Regions from separate parts of the Deinococcus yavapaiensis KR-236 genome, predicted to be linked through region 2. Evidence: riboswitches for the same ligand, from Rfam matches in the RefSeq annotation. Region 2 holds a riboswitch; each other region holds the start of a gene.

Region 1 (5,333 bases), on a different contig from region 2:
AGGTGCGAACGAGGTCCACTTGAAAGCGCAGGCCGAACGTGAACGCGACGAGGGCGAGCGCGACGAGACGCACGGCGAGACGCGCGGTCGCGCCGAGCGGCGCCTGTTCGCGGCGAGTGACGACGATCACGGCGAGCAGCATCCCGAGCGCGAACGAGTCGAGGTGTGCGATCGGGCCGAACGTGAAGGCGCGCGGAACGGTCGGCATGAACGCGTGAACGGCGAACTTCGCGAGGAGGCTCAAGGCGATGAGACCGCTGCACCATGCCAGCAGCAAGCGAACGCGGGCGGGCGCCGCTCGATTCGTGGCGCGTGCGTGCAGCCACGGTCCGAGAAGTGCCAGCAGCAAGTAGAACATCACCTCCACGCCGAGCGACCACGCGGGCCCCACCGTGTAGAAGATGAAGTGCGAATCGAAGACGTGCGTGAAGGTGAGGTGCTCGAAAAGGTCCGTCCAGTTTTCGGGGGAACCGGTGTAGCGCAGCGTCCACACCACCAAGATGACGACGTAGTACAGCGGAACGATGCGAATGGCGCGCCTCAGCAGGAACGCGCCCGGATGCAGGGCCGATCCGCTCGAGAGGAGGGAGGTCGCGATCGGCAGGAAGATCAAAAAGCCCGAGAGCGTGAAAAACCACGCGACGGGCGTGTCGAGGTTGACGAAGAGGGTGTGCAGCGGCGTGCCTTCGTACAGATACGTCTGCGCGGCCGTGCCTTCGCGCGTGAATTGATACGCGTGGAACAGCACGACGAGCAGGGCGGCCACACCGCGGTACGCTTCGAGTTCCTCGTATCGAGCGGAGGCGCGCGGAGCTTGCGTCATTTGGCGTCTCCCCCGCCTGAGTCGCTCGGGCTCTTGGTCGTGCGCGGCGTGACTTTCCAGGCGCGCTCGTGACGCAGCTCTTTGAGTTGCGCGACGACGGCGAGCAAGTTCTTGTACGGCGTGTAGAACACGCTCGACACGAAGAGGTAGAACCAGAACCACGAGGCGCGGCGGCGAATTTGCGGTTCGGCGCGTAGGTAGGCGAACAACGCTTGCCACGGGCCGACGCTGAGGGTGAACAAGCTCGTGAGCACGAAGATCGGCACGAACCAGTCCACGGAGCGCGCGGTCGGGCCGTACAGCCAAAACAGCACGATTGGAAAGATCTGCAGCGACAAGATCGGGTAGAACTCGCGCCACGCGAGCAGGTGCACGAAGCCGAGTTTTTGTCGCCAAGAAAGATTCTTGGACAGCAAGGCGCGCAAGGTGTGCATCAGCGACACTTGGAACCATCCTTGCGCCCAGCGCAGCCGCTGGTTCGTGAGCGCCTTCAGGGTCGTGGGCGCGAGTTCGCGCGACACGAGGAACGGATCGGACCCGATCTTGTACCCCGCCTCGACGGTGCGCAGCGCCGAGTCGATGTCCTCGGTGAGCATCGAGCCGCGCATGCGAATGAGGCGCAGCAGCGAGGTTTTCCAAAAGCCGTTGGAACCGCCGAAAATGCCGAAGTCGTGCATGCGCGCCCGACCGGGATGCGACACGGCGTAGATGCTTTCGAATTCCACGGCGACCATTCGCGACACCCAGCTTTCGTCGCCGTTACGAATGAAGCAGTGGCCTTGCACGACATCCCAACCGTTCGACAGCCAACGCCACGCGCGTTCGAAGCAGTCCGGGTCGGGGTGGTGGTCGGCGTCGTACACGGCGGTGAACTCGCCCGTGACGTGCGCGAGGGCGGCGTTCACGTTTTGCGCTTTGGACGTACTGCCTTCGACGCGCAACGGCACGAAGCGGCGGTCACGCCGAGCGAGGTCACGAAGCGTCGCTTCGATGGGCAGGTCGCGCGGCGTGTTGTACGCCAAGATAACTTGCAAACCCGCCGGGTAGTCGACGCGAAGGAACGCTTCGATCGTCTCTTGGACGGTCGCCGCCTCGTTCGGAAGGTACGCGGCGATGATGGCGCTCGCGGGTGGGGCAGGCGCGCCAGGCTGCTGAGGCGGCTGGATGGGGTCGAAGGCCAAGAAGCCTTCCACGAGAATCAGGGCCGCCGTGAGGAGCAGCGCGACCACGACGAGGATGTAGACGTAGGGCGTGACATCGAATCCGGCGAGGGCGAGGCCGCAGTAGATCAGGAAGGGCACGCCTATGAGGGCGAGCCCGACGACGAGGATCTGGACGGGCAGCCGAAGCGTTTCGCGCAAGTCCGCCGCGAACTTGCGCTTTTGCACACGCGCGCGTCCGTGAACGGCGGGGTCGTACAAGACGGGCAGCAGATCGAGGTGGGACGCCGAGTATTCCAGCGCGGTTCTCGCCTGCGCGCGAAGTGTCGCCGCGTCCGTGCCTCGACGGTAGAGGGTGACGCCGATGGAGGGGGTGAGGCGCAGGCGGTCGCCGTGGATCGTGAAGGTATGCGACACGATTCTCGCGGCGGCTTTCCGAGCGCGCTCCATCGCTTCGTCGGGCTGCGTTTCGGGCATCAGCACCGTGAACGTGCCGCTGGAATCGTGCGTCACGACGTCGAGGCGGCGCAGATGGTCTCGCAGCAACGCCGTCATTTGACGAGCGACCGACGCGTCGAGCTCCGAGCCGTATCGGTCGCGCAGGCGGACGAGCTCCTCGATTCGGATTTCTGCGACACACAAGGAGTGCCCCGTGATGACGGCGCGCTCCATTTCACGGGTCATGGCACCTTCGAAGGTCGTGGTGGTCAGCAGGCCGGTTCGGCGGTTGCGCGCGACGCGCGAGCGTGGCGTGGGCGGACGCGCGAGTTTGGCGCGAATGCGGGCGTGCAGTTCCTCGGCGTTCACCGGCCTCGAAACGAAGTCGTCGGCGCCCGCCTCGAGCGAGTCGATGACGTCGCGCATGCTTTCCTTGTGCGTCAAGACGATGATGGGGAGGTCTTCGAGCGTCGAGTCGGAGCGCACTTGCTGAATGAAGCGCACGCTGTCTATGTGCTCGGACGTGGACGCGGTAATGAGGATGTCGGGTTGCACTTCTCGCAGCAAGGGAAGCGCGCCGTCATCGGAAGGAGCCGTGACGACTTCATACCCGTGACCGACGAGTTCCAAGACGAGTTCTCCTGCACGGTGATCGTCCGGTTCGACAAGGAACACCGTCGGTTGCGTGCTGAGCGGCAGTCGAGGTACTTGGGAATCGAGGGGGGTTTGCTGCATGGCTCTACTCCGGCAATCCCGAGCGTAAGGTTCGACGCCCGATATTTGCTGGGTCGATCAGGGGGGCGTCTTCATAGAAAAAGAAGGAGACAAGAGTCGTGACGGCGAATAGAAGGTCGGCCTTCTATCCACATCTGCAGTTTTTCACTCACACCTCAGCAGTTTCACACTAAAATAGAGCGGTTCAGGCGCCGAAGCTCTCGAACGAAACGGCAAACCTTCCGCGAGGAAGAGACGCAAAGCCACGGGACTCTCGAAGTCGGCCGGGTTACCGAAACGAGGACCATGAAGCACGTACCGACACGCTTGTTCATCGGGCTCACCCTTCTGCTTTCCGCGTGCGGAGCGCCACTTTCGACGCTCGACGCGACGTCGTCGGATCTGCAAGCGCTGGGTGGAGGCACGAAAACCACCGCGCCCGCGGCGCAAATGGTACTGACGACCGCCGACGCGAAGAATCTGCTCGCCCGGCAAAGCGACTTGAGCTTCCGAGCGGACGCAGGAAGCACCACGTACACCATCGACGTCGACACGACGCGGACCTACCAGGAGATCGCGGGCTTCGGCGCGGCGCTCACCGAGTCGAGCGCGTGGCTTCTCAACTCGAAGCTCGACGCCACGCGACGCTCGGAGGTCTTGCGCAAGCTTTTCGATCCAGCGCTCGGCATCGGCCTCAGTTACCTGCGCGTGCCCATGGGCGCGTCGGACTTCGCGCTCGGCAGTTACACCTACGACGACGTGCCCGCCGGCCAAACGGACGAGACGCTGGCGAACTTCTCGGTGGCCCGCGACGAGCAGGACGTACTGCCGACGGCCCGCGCGATTCGCGCGGTCAGTGCGCGCGTGCGCTTCATGGCGTCCCCGTGGAGCGCGCCCGCTTGGATGAAGACGAGCGGCACGTTGAGCGGCGGCAGCTTGAAGCCTGAAACGTACGACGCGTACGCGCGTTACTTCCTGAAGTTCGTGCGCGCCTACGAAGCGTCGGGCGTGCCGATCGACGCGGTGACGTTACAAAACGAACCGCACCACGAGACGACCGCGTACCCGTCGATGCGCTTCGAAGCTTCGGACGCCGCACGCTTCGTGGGACAGCACCTCGGGCCGACCTTCCAAGCGGCGGGCTTGCAAACGAAGCTTCTCGGTTGGGATCACAACTGGGACGAGCCGAGCTACGCCCAAACGTTGCTGAGCGACGCGGCCGCCTCGAGTTACCTCGCCGGAAGCGCCTTTCACTGCTACGCGGGCGACGTGAGCGCCCAGTCGACCGTGCAAGCCGCGTGGCCCACGAAGGACGTGTACTTCACGGAATGCTCGGGCGGCGGGTGGGCCACGAACTTCGGAGACAATCTGAAGTGGAACGTCGAGAACCTCGTGATCGGCGCGACGAGAAACTGGGCGAAGACGGTGTTGCTGTGGAACCTCGCGCTCGACGACGTCGGCGGTCCCACGAACGGCGGTTGCGGGAACTGCCGAGGCGTCGTCACCATTCCGAGCGACGGAAGCGCCATTCGGTACAACGTCGAGTACTACGCGCTCGGACACGCCGCCAAGTTCGTTTCGCCCGGCGCGCGGCGCGTCGCCTCCACGACCTTCGGAGTCGGCAACGTCCAAAGCGTCGCCTTCCGCAACCCCAACGGCACGCGCGCCTTGATCGTGTTGAACGGCGCGAGCGAAAGTCGCAGCGTGAAAGTACGCGAAGCGGGCAAGTCCTTCACGGTGATGCTCGTGCCGGGTGCCGTGGCGACCTTCACCTGGGCGCCCTTGTAACGGACCCACGAAGAGAGAAGCGCTCCCCGATCGGGGAGCGCTTCTCTCTTCGTGAATTCTTCGGGGGCTTACGCTTGAACGTTATTCGTGCGAGCGTTCTTCGACGCTTCCACGAGGGCCGCGAAGGCTTGCGGTTCGCGCGCGGCGATGTCGGCAAGCACCTTGCGGTCCAAGCCGACGCCCGAGAGCTTCAGTCCGTGCATGAACGTCGAGTAGTTCATGCCGTGCAGACGCGCGCCCGCGTTGATGCGCTGAATCCACAGGCGGCGGAAGTCACGCTTCTTGTTGCGACGGTCGCGGTACTCGTACGTGGCGGCGTTGAGAAGCGTCTGGAAGGCGTTCTTGTACTGCTTGGAACGCGAACCCCAGAAGCCCTTGGCGCGCTTGAGGACCTTCTTGTGACGGCGGCG
Region 2 (5,333 bases):
TCTGGACGTCCGCGTCGAGCACGGCGAGCCGAGCGGCTTCTTGGACGCGGCCCGGCGGCGCCACGCGCGGTCCGGTCGGGTCACGCGTCTCGGCGAGGCCGAACGCGATGTTCTGCGCGAGCGTGTCCGAGAACAAGAACGGCTCTTGAGGCACGAAGCCGATGTGTTCGCGCAGCACGGAGAGGGGAAGGGCGCGCGCGTCGTGCCCATCGATGAGCACGCGGCCCTCGGTGGGATCGAATTGCCGCGCGACGAGCGCGGCGAGCAAGCTCTTCCCGGCGCCCGTGCGGCCCGTGATCCCGACGCTCGTGCCGCTTTGCACCCGCAAGTTCACGTGCGACAGCAGCGTCACGCCGCCGATTTGCAGCGTGACGTCGCGAAATTCCAAGTCGCCGCGCAATTCCGACACCGAGGGGTCGGTCCGGCCCGAGTCGGCGACGCGCGGACGTTCGAGCAGCAGACGCTGCAAGCGGCTCCACGAGGTGGCGCCCCGCTGGTAGATGTTGAGCATGCGGCCGATGTCGACGACGGGCCCCGCGAGAAGCGCGAGGTACGTCGTGAACGCCACGTACTCGCCGACCGTGAGGCCCGCCCCGAAGATCACGAGGCGGCCGCCGATCAGAAGAATCGTCAGCCACGCGGCGGCCATCAGCAAGCTCATCACGGCGGGCAAGGCGGCCTCGACGCGCGCGAGCGACAAGTTCAGCCGTACGTACTGCTCGTTGAGCGCCTCGAAGACCTCGAGTTCCCGCTGTTCGAGGGCGTATCCGCGTACGAGGCGCGCGCCCGCAAAGTTTTCCTGGGTGCGCGCCGCGATGTCGGACAGTTGCGCTTGGGACGCTTGAAAGCGGGCCGCGACGCGGCGGCGCAGCAACGCCGCCGCGCTCACCATGACGGGCGCGGCGACGGCGACGAGGGTTCCGAGCAACGGTTGCAAGGTGAACATCCCCACGAGGGCGCCGACAGCGATGAGGGTCACGCGGCTTCCCATGTTGAGGCCCGGACCCAGCACTTCGCGCACCGTCGAGAGGTCGCTCGCGAGGAGGTTCATGAGGTCGCCCGTGCGCGAACGGTCGTAGAAGCGGCGGTCCAGGGTGGTGAGGTGCGTGAACAGGTCGTCGCGCAACTCCGTCTCGATTTGCCGTGACGCGACGATCATCTGCCGTCGTTGCAGCAAGTTGAAGCACGCCGCGCCGAGGGCGATCGCGCCGAGCGTGGCGGCGAAGCGTGTCAAGGTGGCCGTGTCGGCTTGGCCGCTGCGGACCGCGTCGATGGCGCGAGCGAGCACGCGAGGAGAAAGGGTGACGAAAAAGGCGGTCAGGACGACCGCGACCGCGCCTATCACGTACTGACGAGTGTGGCGTCGCAGGTAGGGCGCGAGTTCGGTCAGGACTTGCAGCATGTCGACCTCATTCGAGAAGGCAGTTTCGCACAGGTGGGCTGGAGGCGTGTCGAAGACGGATGCGGGCACGTTCACCGTTCGAAGGCGCCGAGCGGGGCGCGAACGGCGACGCCGACCTTTGGCGGTCGTGGTACGGTCGGTGCATGACCTCTTCCCCGTCCTTGTCGCCCCGCTTCGAGTCGGCCCTCGTGTTCGCCGCGCGCCTGCATGCCGTGCAGACCCGCAAGGGCAGCGGTACGCCGTACGTCGCGCACCTGCTGGGCGTGACGAGCCTCGTGCTGGAGTTCGGCGGTTCGGAGGACGAGGCGATCGCGGGCCTGCTGCACGACGCGCTGGAGGACGGCCCGACGAACACGGGGCGCAGCGCGCTCGACATCGCCGGCGAAATCGAGGAGTCGTTCGGCGACGAGGTCGCGCGTCTCATGTGGGGTTGCACGGACGCGGCGCCCGACGAGCGTGGCGTGAAGGCGCCGTGGGCCGAGCGCAAGGTGGCGTACCTGGATCGCTTGGCCCTCAAGGACGCCTCGACGCTTCTGGTGTCGGGCGCCGACAAGCTGTACAACGTGCGGGCGATCCTGCTGGACTTCCTGACGAGCGACGTCGGTGAGACCGTGTTCGAGCGGTTCACGGCGGGACGTTCGGGCACGCTGTGGTATTACGAGCGACTCGCCGAGACGTTCGAGCGTCGCGCGCAAGACGAGGACGTGCGGGAGCGCCGTGGCTTGGTCGCGCTGATTCGCGAGCTTCGCCGCACGGTGGACGCGCTTCAGCACGCGGCGGGAAGTTCGCGTGTGAAGTCGCGCGACTTCGACCCGACACGACTTTGACTTCTTTCTCGCGAGGCTGTCGCTCAGGAGAGCAACGTTTCTTTAAGTGAGAAACGTGTATAGAACCTTCTGAGCAATTCTAAATGATGTTCCTCATCACGATTGCACATCCAATTCATATAGTGTTAACACAACGCTTGTCGTTTTCCTCGCGCGCGAAACCGCGCAGGAGGCTTTGAACCCTGCTCTGTAATCCGGGCACCTCGAGCAGGGGGAGCCAGTGGTGCGACCGACCTCGCAGTTCTTCTCGCTTTTTATGCCTTCCGCGCCAGTAGGCAACCGAAAGGGAATCGGCTTCTCATGCATCAACTTCACCGCCGCCGTTCGACCCGAGTCTTCGCGCTTCTCAGTACGGCATTGATCCTCGCCTCGTGCACGCGTCTTCCGACGCCTCTCCCCTCGACCTCCTCCGGAAACGGCTCGACCGCCGCGCCGAACGCGCGGCGCGTGGTCGCGACGGGCCTCACGACGTCCGGTGCCAAGCTCAAGGGCAGCATGTACTGGCCGCGCAAGGCCGTGAATCCCATGTGGTGGCCCGAGTTCGAGGACGGCCGCCTCACCGAGAGCGACATCCGCGCCGACTTGCAGCAGATGAAGCGCGACCTCGGCATCAACACCGTTCGCGTATTCCTCTTCTACGACGTCGAGTACCGCAACCTCGGCACGCTGGGCTTCACCGACGGTCAAGGGCACTTCAACGACGCGCGCCTCGCCACGGTGGGCCGCTTCATCGACATCGCCGCCAGCGAAGGCCTCGACGTTCTGCCGACGCTGTTCATGGAAGAGGAAACCAACGAGCACGGCGGATTCAACTGGGACACGCTCGAATCGAATTACCCGTACCACGAGGCGTACACGCGCTGGCTGGTCCGTCTGCTTCGCACGAAGCCCAACGTGCGCGGCGTCAACCTCAAGAACGAGCCCGACGGCTTCGGAGCGTGGGCGGACGCGACGACCGCGACGCGCATCCTCACTTGGATGGGCAAGCTCAAGGCGGCGATTCGGCAGGAAGCCCCGGACTTGCAGGTGTACGTCAACTCCGCCGCGTTCGACAACACCTTCAAGTCGTTTCCGGACGCGCCCGAGGGAAGCCGCAGCATCTACGAACTGTCCGACGCCTTGACGTTCAACAGCTACCTGTGGGCGGACAACGGCTTTTGGCCGTACGCGGTGCCCGCCACCATCTTCCGCTACATCCAGGACAACAACACGCAGCGCAAACCCGTCGTGCTGTCCGAACTCGGCTGGCCCGCGCGCGACGACGACAACGGCATGATCGTCCCGAACGTGCAGTGGAATCTGCCCGTCGGAACGCGGCCCAGCACGCCGAGCACGCCCGAGATGCAAAAACGAGCCGTCGAGGAAAGCGTGTACTGGGCCGAGAAGTTCGGCTTCGAGGGGCTCATCGCGTGGGCGGCGTTCGACCCCGCCCCCACGTCGTACCGCAATCCTTTCGGCCTCATCGACGAGAACGGCGCGCCTCGTCCTGCGAGCACGTCCTTCGCGCGGGCGTTCACGAATCAGTACGGCACGAACGGCGAAGCGCCCGTGTCGCTGTACGACGGACGCGCGACGCTCGGTAAGGTGAACGGCATCGACGGCACGACGCCCCTCCCGGCCGGCGTGAATCTCGACGCGGGCGGATCTTACTTCACGGCGCCCTTGCGATACTCGGGTTCGGTGACGTTTTCGCTGCGCTTCCGGCAAGTGAACGTACCGACGAGCGACGGTCTCGCCATCGGGGTGGTGAACGCGACGAGCGGACGCGAGATTCAAGTGCGGCGTGAAGAGTCCAACCGCTTGTGGCGCTTGTTCGTCAACAACGTCGAGATGGCGCGCACGCGTTCCGACGCGGGGCTCGGAACGGCGCTCGGCACGATGGGCATCAAGGTCGATCGAAGCGCCTTGACCTTTACGCTCGACGGAACGACGCTGAACTTCTACGGCCTGAGCGGCAAGTCGCCGTACACGATGAAGCTGACGAGTTCCGAGGTGTCGGGCACGTGGCGGTTGATGGCCGCCGCCTCGTCCTCACCCGTCGAGTTGCTCGAAGCGCGCGCGCTCGGCGCGGCGAAAGCGACTTACTGACGTCGCGGCGACCGCGCCCTTCTTCAAGGAGAGGACGCGGTCGCCTTGCCCGGCGTGACTTCGACGGCTTCGAAACGCGCGGTGCCCGCCGAGCTTTGCAAGCCGACGCGGCCCGACGGCGTTCGAAGCGGCACGTCGCGTGCCACGTTCGTACCGTCGAGCGCGAGGCTGTACGTCTTCGGCGTCGTGTCGACGCGCAGGATGTGAGGCGCCGTTCCCGGAGCTTGCGTCTTCGCCGAGCCTTGCCCGACGAAGTCGCCGTTCGCGTCGAAGTATCCCCAGAACAGCGCGGTGCCGTCGTCGCTGAAGCGAACTTGATGGCGTCCAGAGCGATCCGTGCTGTCCGACGCGCCGAAGACCACGCCGCCGCCGTTTCCGGTGAGGTTTCGGAAGGTCGTCGAGAACGTGAAGGGAGCGGTGAACACTTTGTCGAGCCGCAGGACTTGATCGAAGCCTTTCTCGGTGGTCTCGACGAACGCGCCGTCCTTCAAGGCCCACGTGCCGCCGAGGACCGACCAGCCTGCCTTGTCGGGCGCGGCGGCGAACGTCTCCCGGAAGGTGTCGGCGGTAGAGGTGCCGGGCGTCTCGGTCGACGCCGACGTATCAGGCCGAGCGGGCGCCTTCTTCCCGGAGGCGTCGGGAGTCGCGACGGACTGGGCCTTGGAGATTCCTTCCTTGACGACTTCCGCCGAGTCGAAGGCGACGGAGCTCACGGAGGTTTGCAGGCCGATGTGACCCGACGGCGAGCGCAGCGGCGCGTTCGCGACGAGTTCACGCCCGTCGAGGACGATGCCGTACGTCGACTCGGCCACGCGAAGTTCGAGGACGTGCCGTCCCGCCTTCTCGGGCGGCAGCGTCTGCGCGAAGCCGTCCCCGGTGAACTTTCCGCTCGCGTCGAAGCGGCCCCAGAAGATCCCGCTGCCGTCGTCGGTGTAGCGAACGAGTTGCGCGCCGTTCTTGGAGTCCGCGTTCGGCGCGTTGAAGATGACGCCTCCCCCGTTTCCGCTCAGCAGCCG
Region 3 (5,333 bases), on a different contig from region 2:
AGCCGGTTCGCGGCGCACGAGTTGCCGCAGGATACGGCTCGACTTGACGCGCTGCATGGTTTGCGGAGCGTCCACGATCATCGACAACGCCAAGGACCACAAGGCGCGCCCCTTGCGATCGTTGTCCCACGCGATGCGACCTTTGTTGTAGTGCGCGAGGTGACGCAAGGTGCGCATGACGCGCCGAAAGCGCTCCGGATCGGTTCTGAGCGCGACGTCGTACTCGTCGCGCGTCCATTCCGGCAAGCCGTTCGCCCGACGATCGGCGTTCACGAAGACGCGCTGCGCGTTGAGGAGCATGCCGATGTAGGCGCCTTCCGACACGTTCGTTCCGTGAACGCGGTACGACATGAGCAGCTCGGGGAGATTGACGACCGCGCCGACTTCCGAAAGCCGCACCCACAAATCGGTGTCTTCGGTCGGCGTGTAATCCGCGCGGTACCCACCGACGTGGTCGAAGGCGTCGCGGCGCATCACCACGGACGAGTTGATCAGCAAGAACGGCACGATGATCGGCGGGGTGCGCGTGAGCTCGCGCCAGGGAGGTCGGGCCTGCACGTCGATGACGTCCGTGATGACGTCGCGCGCGTTGATGACGAGCCCGCTCGTGCCGAGCGCGACGATGGGTTCGTGTTCGCGCTCGTTCCAACGTTCGATGAATGCCGCTTGGCGTTCGAGCTTCTCGGGATGCCACGTGTCGTCGGCGTCGCACACGGCGAGCCAGTCTCCGCCGGAGTGACGCACGGCGAGGTTGCGAGCGGGCGAAATGCCACGGTTGGGCGTGCGCAGCAGCGTGAAGCGAGGGTCTTCGTCGCGGTAGCGAGCGGCGATCTCGGCGCTGGCGTCCGTCGAACCGTCGTCGACCATCACGACTTCGAAGTCGCGCCACGTCTGCGCGCGCAGCGCGTCAAGGGTTCGCGTCAGGTAACGCTCGGCATTATGAAGCGCCACGATGACTGAAAACGAGCGGATCGACATCTTGTGTACGACGGTAACGAGGCGGGCGTCAGCAAAACGTTAATCGGGATACGAGAAGGAGAAAAGGAGACCCGAGCCGAAGCTCGGGTCTCCTTTTCTCCTTGAGTCCTTGTTCTGCGCGGAATCAGGGGCCGACTTTGACGTTGTTCGAGGCCAGCTTGCCCTGCCACGTTTGGAATTCTTGGCTTTCGGTGGAGAGCGTGATGGCGCCGAGGACGGTGTTGCCCGTGCACGATCCGCCGCCGATGCCGCAGTCGGGCATCCACCAGGCGTTGTTGAAGCTCGTGCCGTCCGTGTTCCACTTCACCCAGCCGGACACGTTGTTCTGCATGACGTTCGCACCGAAGGTCGACGGGGTGAGCTTGGCGGCTCCGCTCATGTCCCACACGTACATTCCGACGTTTTGAGCGTTGATCTTGGTGCCGTCGGGCAGCAGGCCGCTCGACAGGACGCGGTTGTTGTACACCTTGCTTCCGATGCCGCCCGCGATGGCCAGGCCGTAGTTCGTGGTGCTCACGACTTGGTTGTTGTAGACGTTGACGTATCCGTTGCCGAGAGGATCGGACGTGATGCCGTCGCCGACCATGATGCCGCCACCGCTGTATCCGCCCGTCGCCGCTTGCACGGGGTAACCGCCTTGGATGTAGTTGTCGTGGATGAGGATGGGGCTGGTGGCCGTGCCGCTCGAGACGTACATGCTGATGTTGTCTTCGACGAAGCTCTTGTTGGGCTCGTTGACGACTTCGTTCCACGCGATCTCGGCGTTCGGGAGTTGCTGCACGGCGTTGAACTGCACGAATTGCCGCGAGTACGCGTTGCCGTCGTAACCGCCCACGCCGTTGCTCGTACGACCGTCGATGTTCTTGGCGCGGTTGCGCATGATCTGGACGGTTTCGCCGGCCGCCGGGCTGCCGATGTACTTGCGGAAGTACATGCCGGTCGTGCCTTCCATGTAGCTGTTCTCGACGCGGACGCTGTAGAACTCCTCGAGGCTCAGGAAGCGGCCCGTCGTCCAGCCCGAGCGGTTGGGGTTGAGGCCGTAGCCGTTGACGTTGCGAACCGTGACGCGTCCGTACCAACCGTTGATGAGGTCGCCGCGTCCGCGAATGTTCGAGTTTTCGATGATGACGGGCTCGGACGTCTTGATGCTGACGGCGGGCACGGAAGGATCGAGGCTTTCCCAGTTGCCGCTGTACGTGCCGCCCTTGGAGATGACGATGGGCGCGCTGTAGACGATCGAAGGGGAAGGCGTGGGCGCCGGGGCGGGTGCAGGTGCAGGTGCAGGTGCCGGGGCGGGAGCGGGCGTAGGCGACGGCGTGACGGTCGTCGGAGCGGCCGAGCTGACCTTGGCGTTGGCCCAGTCGGCGTGGTCGTAGTCGAGGTTGTCGCCGCCGTTCGTCACGACGAGTTTCAGTTCGTTCTTGCCCGCGATGTTGAGGCTCACGGGCATGACGGGGCTGGCTCCGGTCACGAGGCCCGAGTCGAAGAGCTTGACGCCGTCGGCGAACACCTGGAAGGTCACGCTGCCGCGTCCGCTCACGTCGTCGTCCACGCCGAGGCTGGCCGTGAAGGACGCGTACTTGCCGCCGAGGTTGTACGTCACGCTGGAGTTGGCGTGCGTGCCGATCCCCTTGGCGTACTTCGCGCCGCGAATCGAGATGGGCGTACCGTCGCCCGCCGCCTGCTCGCCGTTGCTCATGTCCCGCTCGACCGGTCCCCAGCCGTTCGTGGTGGCGACAGGGGAAACGTCACTCAGGAACGCGTCCGTGACACAGCCGCGGACCATGGCGTTGGCCCAGTCGGCGTGGTCGTAGTCCATGCCGTTGCCGCCGTCGGTCACGACGAGCTTCAGCTCGTTTTTGCCCGCGACGTTCACGTTGACGTTGCGAACGGCGCTCGAGCCCGTCACGAGGCCCGAGTCGAAGAGCTTGACGCCGTCGGCGAACACTTGGAAGGCCACGCTGCCGCGCCCGCGTACTTCGTCGTCGACGCCCACGGTCGCCGTGAAGGACGTGCAGCGGCCGCCGAGGTTGTACGTCAACGAGGAGTTGGCATGTACGCCGAGGCCCTTGGTGTACTTCACGCCACGCAGTGTAATGACTGCTCCGTCGGCGGCGTTCGCCCCGCCGTTGCTCATGTCCTTCTCGAAGGGGCCGTAGCCGTTCGTCGCGCTCACGGGCGTTTGGCCGCTGAGGACGTTGTCGCCCGCCACGAATCCTTGCGCCGTCAAGAGGTTGCTCGTGTCGAGCGTCCACGCCGCGCTCGCGCTTTCGGTGGACGATTCCTCGGGAAGAGCGGGTTGCGTTTGAGGCGTGACGGGGGTCGGCGTGACGCCGCAGGCGGCGAGGGCGAGCGTGACGATGGAAAGTCCAAGGGACAGACGGAAAGAACGCGCGGAGCGGTTGGTGTGCATGTGCATCCTCTTTCGGTAGCCCAGCTGACTCGGAGAGTCCTGTGGCTTTGCGTCGCCTCCTCGCGGAGGGTTTGCCGTTTCGTGTGGACGTGGGGATCTCGAAACTGGGGCAAGTTTACTTCGTAACAATCCGGTGAGAATATGAAAAATTTGATAAAGACCGGATCATGAATTCACGAAGGATTCTCACCATCGCAAGTCGTGGCGAAGTTGCCAAGCGCTCGAGCGACGAACGAAAGAGTAAGAGGACCGCTCTTACGGTCCTCTTACAAAGAATATGAAGCCTTAAGTTTGTGATCGTGAATCACATAAAAGGCGTTAAAATTAGAAAACTGTTAGTAAGCACCTGAACTTTTTAAAACCGCGCCGACGGTTCTTGCCAGAATCACGAGATCCAACCAAAGCGAGCAGTTGTTGACGTAATACGGATCCCACCGCTCCATGCCCGCGTTGCCCGCCTCCGAACGACCCGAGACTTGCCACAATCCCGTCATGCCCGGCCGCACGCGCGTCCTGACGAGCTGAACGGAGTGCGACAAGGCCTGCACGTGGTACTCCGGCAAGGGACGCGGCCCGATCAAAGACATCTCCCCGATCAAGACGTTCACGAGTTGTGGAACCTCGTCGAGGCTGTACTTGCGCAAAATGCGCCCGATCCGCGTCACACGCGGATCGTCTTGCAACTTGTGGTTCGCTTCCCACTCAGCGCGCAACGCCGGGTTCGCCGCGAGGTGACGCTGCAGCACGCCTTCCGCGTCGGGCACCATCGTACGGAACTTCCACGTCAGGAAGGTTTTTCCGTGCAAGCCGATGCGACGCTGCAAGAAAAGAGGATGGGCGCGGTCCTCGAGCCAGATCAACAACGCCAGCACCGCGCACAGCGGCACCCACAACGGCGCCGACAGCACCGTCAACACCACGTCGAAGACGCGCTTTCCCATCAAGGACATCGGACGTTCGGACGGTCCCGACAACTCCAAGCCCAGCACCCCGCCGACATCACGGGCCTGTGCCCACAAGGCTTCCAACCCGAACAAGTCCGGAATCACGACGACACGGTGGTACTGGCTCAGCGGCCCTTCCAACAACGCGAGCATGCGCTCGCGCGCCACTCCCGGCATGGCGAGCACCGCGACGGGCGCGGTCACCGAGACGTCCGACGCCGTTCCCAACACCGGCAGTCCGTGCGTCCTCGTGCCTTGCAGCGACAAGTCGTCGTCGAACACGCCCACCGGCAAGTACCCGTACCCCGGGTATTCGCGCAACGACTGGATGACGAGCGCGCCCGTGCGCGCCCCGCCGTAAATGACGGTCGGCACTCCCCACGCCCCGTCACGCACGAGCAAGTGCTTGAGGGACGCGCGCACGAGCAGCAACAGCGGCCACGCGAACACGCACGCCACGCCGATCGTGGAAAGGGTCAGCGCGTCTTGCCGAGCGGCGAGCGCGAGGAGCACCGACAATCCCAGCGTCAAGGCGAGCAGGGTGGTCAGACGCTTGAGCTCCTCGGGCGGGCTCATGCCCCAACTCGGCAGCAAGCGCAAGCTCCACGCTCCGAGGAGCCACGCGGCGAGGACGGGAAGACCTTCGAGCGAGTACGACGTGATTCCTGTCGTCGCGTGGGAAATCGCGCCAACAACGCGCGCTGCCAACTCGAACGAACCGGCGAGCGTCACGACGTCGCTGACGGCGAGGACCATCCCGTTGTGAAAGCGTTGTCGACGGTAGATCGCGCTGACTTTGAGAGTTGACGGCTTCGATCCTTTGTTGCGCCACAGTATCTGCATTTCGGTTGCTCCCGGCATCTTGCTTGGGCGGTACTGCTCGAACCGCGCCTCATGCTGCGTCCCGCGTCGTTACGAGAACGCAAAATCGCGCGTTTTTTCCTCATTTTGGTTTTCGTGTTCGTTGAAATTCGTCCGGGCGACGTCTCCTCGACCTC
Region 4 (5,333 bases), on a different contig from region 2:
CGACACGAGCGATTCAAGCAACGCCTTGGCACGATTCGCTTCGAAGCAGCAACGACCGCTCGTCCTCCTCGACGGTCAACGCGGCGGCACCGCCTCAGCCTTCGTCATTCGCCTCACCGACCTGAACGTCACCGCGAAAGACACCTTGATCAAATTCCGTAAGCAACTCGGAAAGAACGCCAACTCGGAACATGCCATCCGCGCGTACCTTGGCCTGCTCGCCCTGGCCACCGCCCTACGCACCACCGACATCAACAACACCAAGGCGCTTGCTCAAGCACTCCTTAAAGCCTCGATGCCATCACCGTACGGCACCGTCCGCTTCACCTCCAACACCCAAACGACCGCGTTGCTTTCCACGGCGCGTTGACCACACCTCGCGTTCATTCCACTTCAAAAAGGAGTTGCTCATGCTCAAATTCCTGTCCGTGACCTTGCTGCTCACACTCACCGCGTCCACCGCGTCCGCCGTCACCCTCAAAGGCGCCACCACCACCGCAGCAACCAGTCTCTTCACGAAGATGTTCGACGAGTACACCAAAACCACCGACGCGACCGTCAACTTCGAACCGGGAACGTCACCCGCCGCGCAAAAAGCCATCGTGTCGCGCAGCGTCGACTTCGCTGCCGCCATCATCCCGCTGGATGACAACGAGATCGGCAAGGACACCGAGGACGTCGTGCACATTCCCGTGGCGCTCAGTGCCGTCGTCATTACGTACAACGTTCCCGGCCTCGAGCGGCCCCTCAACTTCAACGGCCGAGTACTGAGCGACATCTTCTTCGGCCGCATCAAATACTGGAATGACGAGCGCATCTCGCGCCTCAACCGCGGCGTGACCCTCCCGAACTTGCTGGTCACGCCCGTCTATCGTTCCGACCCCTCCGGGTACAGCGCCATCTTCACGAACTACCTGACGAAAGTCTCCCGCGAGTGGAACGCGCGACTCAGCGACGGCGTCATCGTCGACTGGCCGACCGGCGCCTCGACCGACAGCGAAGACAAATCCGCCAAGGCCGTGCAAGCCATTCCCGGCGCCATCGGGTACATGGGCTTGTCCCGCGCCCTCAAGGACCGCTTGACCTTCGGGAACATCCAAAACGCCGCCGGGACCTTCGTGCGACCCACGGAAAGCAGTATCGAAGCAGCGGCAGGCTCGAAGACGTCCGCGGACGGCACGGCGAACATCACGTACGCGAAGGTGTCCCGCGCGTACCCGATCAGCAACTACATTTACGTGCTGCTGCGCCGCGAGCAAGGATACGAAGGCCGCACGGAAACACAAGCGAAAGCAACGCGCGACTTGATCGCGTGGATGCTCAGCGAAGGGCAACAGTATCACTCCAGGTTGTACTACGGTGAACTGGCAAGCGAAGTGGTGAACCGCGCTAAGAAGCTCCTCGCAACCTTGACGTTCAACGGCAAGCCGCTGCCCTGAGACGCAACGCGCGCTTCCAACCGATTCAACCGAGCGGCCTCCCTGAACGCTTGGCCATCACCGATTCAGGTTCGAACGAAGGCCGAACCGTGCACCCACAACGATTCTTAGTTGGGGGTGCACGGTTCGAAATTTCATACAACCGCGCTCGACAAGCTTCCTCGTGCACGACCATGCCACGATGCGTGACCTGAACCTCCTCGCTCTCCTCGTGACCGTGACGGCCGCCATGTCATGGTGGAACGCGCGTTACCTTCGCCTTCCGGCGGCCATGGGCGTCACCATCGCCGGTTTCGCGGCCAGCGGCGCGACCCTCTACTCGTCGCGTTGGACTTGTCGGTTGCTCGGCAAGCCATCGCGCTCGTGCGTGAGATCGAGTTCACGAACTTCGTGTTTCAAGGCGTGCTGTCGTTTCTGCTGTTCGCAGGTGCGCTCGGCATGAACTCCCACGCTTTGTGGCAAGTACGCGGACTTGTCGTGTCGTTCGCGTTGATCTCCACTCTCGTGTCCACCTTTGTCGTCGGAGCGCTCACCTTCGGGCTTCTGCGACTCTTCGGAATCGACGTGTCGTGGTTGTACGCGTTGTTGTTCGGCGCGTTGATCTCCCCGACCGATCTCGTGGCCGTCTTGGCCATCTTGAAGCAAGCGCGCGTTCCAAGACGCATCGAGACGCTCATGGCGGGCGAATCGTTGTTCACCGACGGTGTGGGCGTGGTGGCATTCGTCGTTCTCGCGAGTCTCGCCGGAGGAGCGCACGAGAACGCGGGTGGGATGTCACCGTTGAATGTCGCGCGCAACTTCGCGTAAGAAGCGCACGGCGCGGCGGTCGGCACGGCTGGCGGGGTGGCGTTACGAACGGTGAGTGATTTAGTGGTGGAGGTGCTGGTGTCACTGGCGGTGGTCTTGGCGTGCACAGCGCTCGCGGAGCAGTGGCGCGTGTTCGCGCCACTCGCGGCCGTCGCGGAGGGCTTCCTGATCGGATCGCTGACGGACCGCATTCCAGCGGCGTTGTCTTCACGGGAGAATTTCGAGTGCTTGTGGCATTTGCTCGACGCGTTGCTCAATACGTTCCTCTTCGTGCTGCTCGCGTTGGAAGTCGTGGTGTTGCGCTTCTCCGGAACGGCGCTGCTGCTTGGGGCGCTGAGCGTGCAACTCCTAGTGAATGCTGCGGCGGCGACGCGACGCGTTTTCCCCGTTCACGCGCCGCGTGATGACGTGGGGTGGTTTGCGTGGCGCGATCAGTCTTGCGTTGGCGCTGAGTCTTCCGCCGGGAAGTGAGCGTGACGTGCTGTTGGTCATGACGTACGTGGTGGTGGTCTTCTCCATCGTGGTGCAAGAGTTGAGTGTCGGACGGCTCGCTCGTCGAGCGGCCCTGAGTTCTTCGGAGGAGCGCGTGCATCGAGAAACTCGTGGAAGGCGCGCTCTTCCGACAAGGAGCGGGCCTGTTGGCATTGTTGGTCGTTCAGCAGTGTTCGTTTACGGGAGCCTTCGTCAGTCGCGCAGCTCCTGTCGTTGTAAGAAGACTGTAACAAGGTTATGAGTAGAATGTTGTTAGGGTAAGAACATCAAGGCGAACGTAAGAAGCGTCGCGACGTTCTTCTACCCTCACCTCAGCCCCGCACAAGCGAAGTGAGCCCTTTCAAGCTTCGCTGACACCTTCTCAACTCATGAGATGCAACGAAGCTCATCCTGCAACTCGGTCACCTCGGATGGGTGGAGCAAGTGGTGAGACCGGCTCTCAGGAGACTTATGAACAACAGCGCGCGTCGCACCCTCTCCGCGGTCCTCGTCCTCACCTCCGCCATCACCCTGGCTGCCTGCGGACAAACCCCGCTCGACACGCTTCCCCAGTCGACCATCACCGCGCAAAGCGTGAACGTCGACAGCAACGGCGTCGGCTGGGTCGGCAAAGGCGACGTTCAAACCGCCTTCAATTGGAACAACGCCCAAGCGCAACGATACGTGCAAAACGTGACTTTCACGTTCGAGCAGAGCGTGCGTTACGAACTCGACTGCTATAAGGAAGTCGAAGTTGGCCGCGACCGTGAAATCAAAACCATCACGCGCACCGTCAAGCGCACCAGCAACATCAACGCCACGATCACCTACGAAGCGCGTAAGACAGGACAGTGGACGGGATACAACCTCAAGGGGTTTTCGAGCACTGACACGAACGCACCCACGGACTTGTCCTGCACGGGTGACGACGGAAATCGCAGCGGCTGGATGCAAGACGGCGAACCGCGCATCACCTCCGGTGCAGATGGCGGCCTTTTCGTCACGTGGAACTCAATCAAAGTCGCGCTGCCGAACACACCCATCGTCGTGTATTGATTCCCTAATTCACTTCAGCAACGTTGGCCTTCCATACCCCTCCTCCGAGGGGCATGGCTCTTGTCACCCCTGCCCGCATTCCGCGCGTTCCAGAAGGGCACAACCGCATGGCCGACGAACGGCCTTGCTTCAGATCGTGCTTTGTACGGCGTACGCGATCGCGTCTGAGGCGCGCGTTTCTTGGTTGATGAGGCGTTCGACGCGGTAGGCGTCACCCGCGTACTTCACGACGTCGCCAACGTCGGGAACAGGTGCTCCTCGTTTGAACATGATGCGGCAATGCGAACCTCCTCCAGCGTTTGAGGTCGTCTTCTCGAAGTGTTGCACGTCGCGGTCGATGAAGCGCATGCGGCGATGGGAAGCGCGCAGGTTGATCTGTTTTCGATCGTGCTTACACACCTGAAGTGCAATGGCAGTCATCCACACGAACGAAAAGGTATCCCTTGTTCACTTGAAGATGAGCGCGCGATGCCCACGGCCCTTGGCGGCGGCTCTTGCACGACGAAGGTGACACGAGGGCCGGACTCACCCTTGCGTGTGGTTCGCGTGACGCGCCATCGTGCTGAGGCAGTACGTCACGACCACGTTTTCGCTTCGATCGCACGTCCAACAACGCGGGTACCACCGCCGTGAAGGCGGGTCACCGTCGTGGCGAATTCGACGGGCAATGACGACCGAGCATGCTGAAATGAGGCAACATGCGCGCCCTCCTCCTGCCACTCCTGGCGTCCTCCGCGTTCGCTCAAGGCACGCCACCTCCCGCGAAGCGCTCGCCGTGAAACGCAACGGGACGGAGACGGCCTCGTCGTTGTGCGATGCGCGCGACGGACAACGCGCGCTTGTCGTACCCGAACGACCCGAACGCGCCAGTGAAGTTCGTCAAGACCTTCGCCTTCTCCTCGAGGAGTGTCACGGCCGCAGAACGCAGCATGCTCGACAACACGAGTCTTGGCTTCACCGTGCCGTGGGGCAGTCGGCAGTACGGGCATGACGCGACACCGCAAGAGGTGTACGTGCTGGAGGTGCGAGATCGGCCTTCGCCGAACACGTACGCTCGTGGTGGCTGTGACGTGTGCATGAGCGTGTTCGCCATTCGGTGACCTTGACCTGCCAACAGCGCCTTCCCGTCTCAGGAGGCGCTTGAACTTGTCTTGTTACCTGCCGAAGCGCCTCTATGCGGGGGTGCCGTTGCCGCATTCGTACGTCTCGCTATGACGCGCACCTCAGGTGACACGGGTTCCTCGGCAGTCAAGTCGGGAAGACGCCTGAAGTCTTCGCCTGCTTATAAAGGTGCCGCACCGCCCCAAGAGCTTCAGGCGTCAACACCCACAGTCCTTGTGCCCCACGGTGCGGCACAGGTTCCGGCAGTGTTACGACATCCGACAAGCACCAGTGCACCTGACCGTCGACCGCCCACACGCTCGGTGAGTCCGTTCGAACTTCGGTGAGTCGAGCCACGGCGACAATGCCGAGCGTCATGAAATCGCCCACGGTCAAGCGCTCGCGTTGCTCCAACCAAGTCTTCGCGTCGTTCGGGCGGGCGTTGAGGTAGTCGTCGGT

What was found. A riboswitch is a leader RNA that binds a small molecule or an ion and turns the genes downstream of it on or off. The one in region 2 is predicted to bind cyclic di-GMP.
Region 1: another riboswitch for cyclic di-GMP. It lies ahead of DES52_RS04620 (glycoside hydrolase family 30 protein); the one in region 2 lies ahead of DES52_RS19960 (glycoside hydrolase 5 family protein).
Region 3: another riboswitch for cyclic di-GMP. It lies ahead of DES52_RS02965 (NPCBM/NEW2 domain-containing protein); the one in region 2 lies ahead of DES52_RS19960 (glycoside hydrolase 5 family protein).
Region 4: another riboswitch for cyclic di-GMP. It lies ahead of DES52_RS17525 (LptM family lipoprotein); the one in region 2 lies ahead of DES52_RS19960 (glycoside hydrolase 5 family protein).

What each region holds. Positions count from the first base shown of each region.
Region 1 covers NZ_QJSX01000003.1:90,072-95,404, reverse strand. Annotated here, with positions in the region: gene DES52_RS04630 (acyltransferase family protein) at 1-823, opposite strand, end outside; gene DES52_RS04625 (glycosyltransferase family 2 protein) at 820-3,156, opposite strand; cyclic di-GMP riboswitch class I at 3,358-3,432, shown strand; gene DES52_RS04620 (glycoside hydrolase family 30 protein) at 3,442-4,923, shown strand; gene rplT (50S ribosomal protein L20) at 4,992-5,333, opposite strand, start outside.
Region 2 covers NZ_QJSX01000021.1:42,481-47,813, reverse strand. Annotated here, with positions in the region: gene DES52_RS19970 (ABC transporter ATP-binding protein) at 1-1,402, opposite strand, end outside; gene DES52_RS19965 (HD domain-containing protein) at 1,546-2,229, shown strand; cyclic di-GMP riboswitch class II at 2,389-2,472, shown strand; gene DES52_RS19960 (glycoside hydrolase 5 family protein) at 2,530-4,317, shown strand; gene DES52_RS19955 (acyltransferase family protein) at 4,341-5,333, opposite strand, start outside.
Region 3 covers NZ_QJSX01000002.1:111,643-116,975, forward strand. Annotated here, with positions in the region: gene DES52_RS02960 (glycosyltransferase family 2 protein) at 1-978, opposite strand, end outside; gene DES52_RS02965 (NPCBM/NEW2 domain-containing protein) at 1,103-3,391, opposite strand; cyclic di-GMP riboswitch class I at 3,403-3,477, opposite strand; gene DES52_RS02970 (exopolysaccharide biosynthesis polyprenyl glycosylphosphotransferase) at 3,727-5,178, opposite strand.
Region 4 covers NZ_QJSX01000016.1:5,338-10,670, reverse strand. Annotated here, with positions in the region: gene DES52_RS17540 (ABC transporter substrate-binding protein) at 1-370, shown strand, start outside; gene pstS (phosphate ABC transporter substrate-binding protein PstS) at 411-1,439, shown strand; gene DES52_RS23040 (cation:proton antiporter domain-containing protein) at 1,767-2,246, shown strand; gene DES52_RS23035 (cation:proton antiporter domain-containing protein) at 2,298-2,717, shown strand; cyclic di-GMP riboswitch class II at 3,103-3,185, shown strand; gene DES52_RS17525 (LptM family lipoprotein) at 3,189-3,773, shown strand; gene DES52_RS17520 (hypothetical protein) at 3,903-4,121, opposite strand; gene DES52_RS22620 (hypothetical protein) at 4,589-4,873, shown strand; gene DES52_RS17510 (ASCH domain-containing protein) at 5,022-5,333, opposite strand, start outside.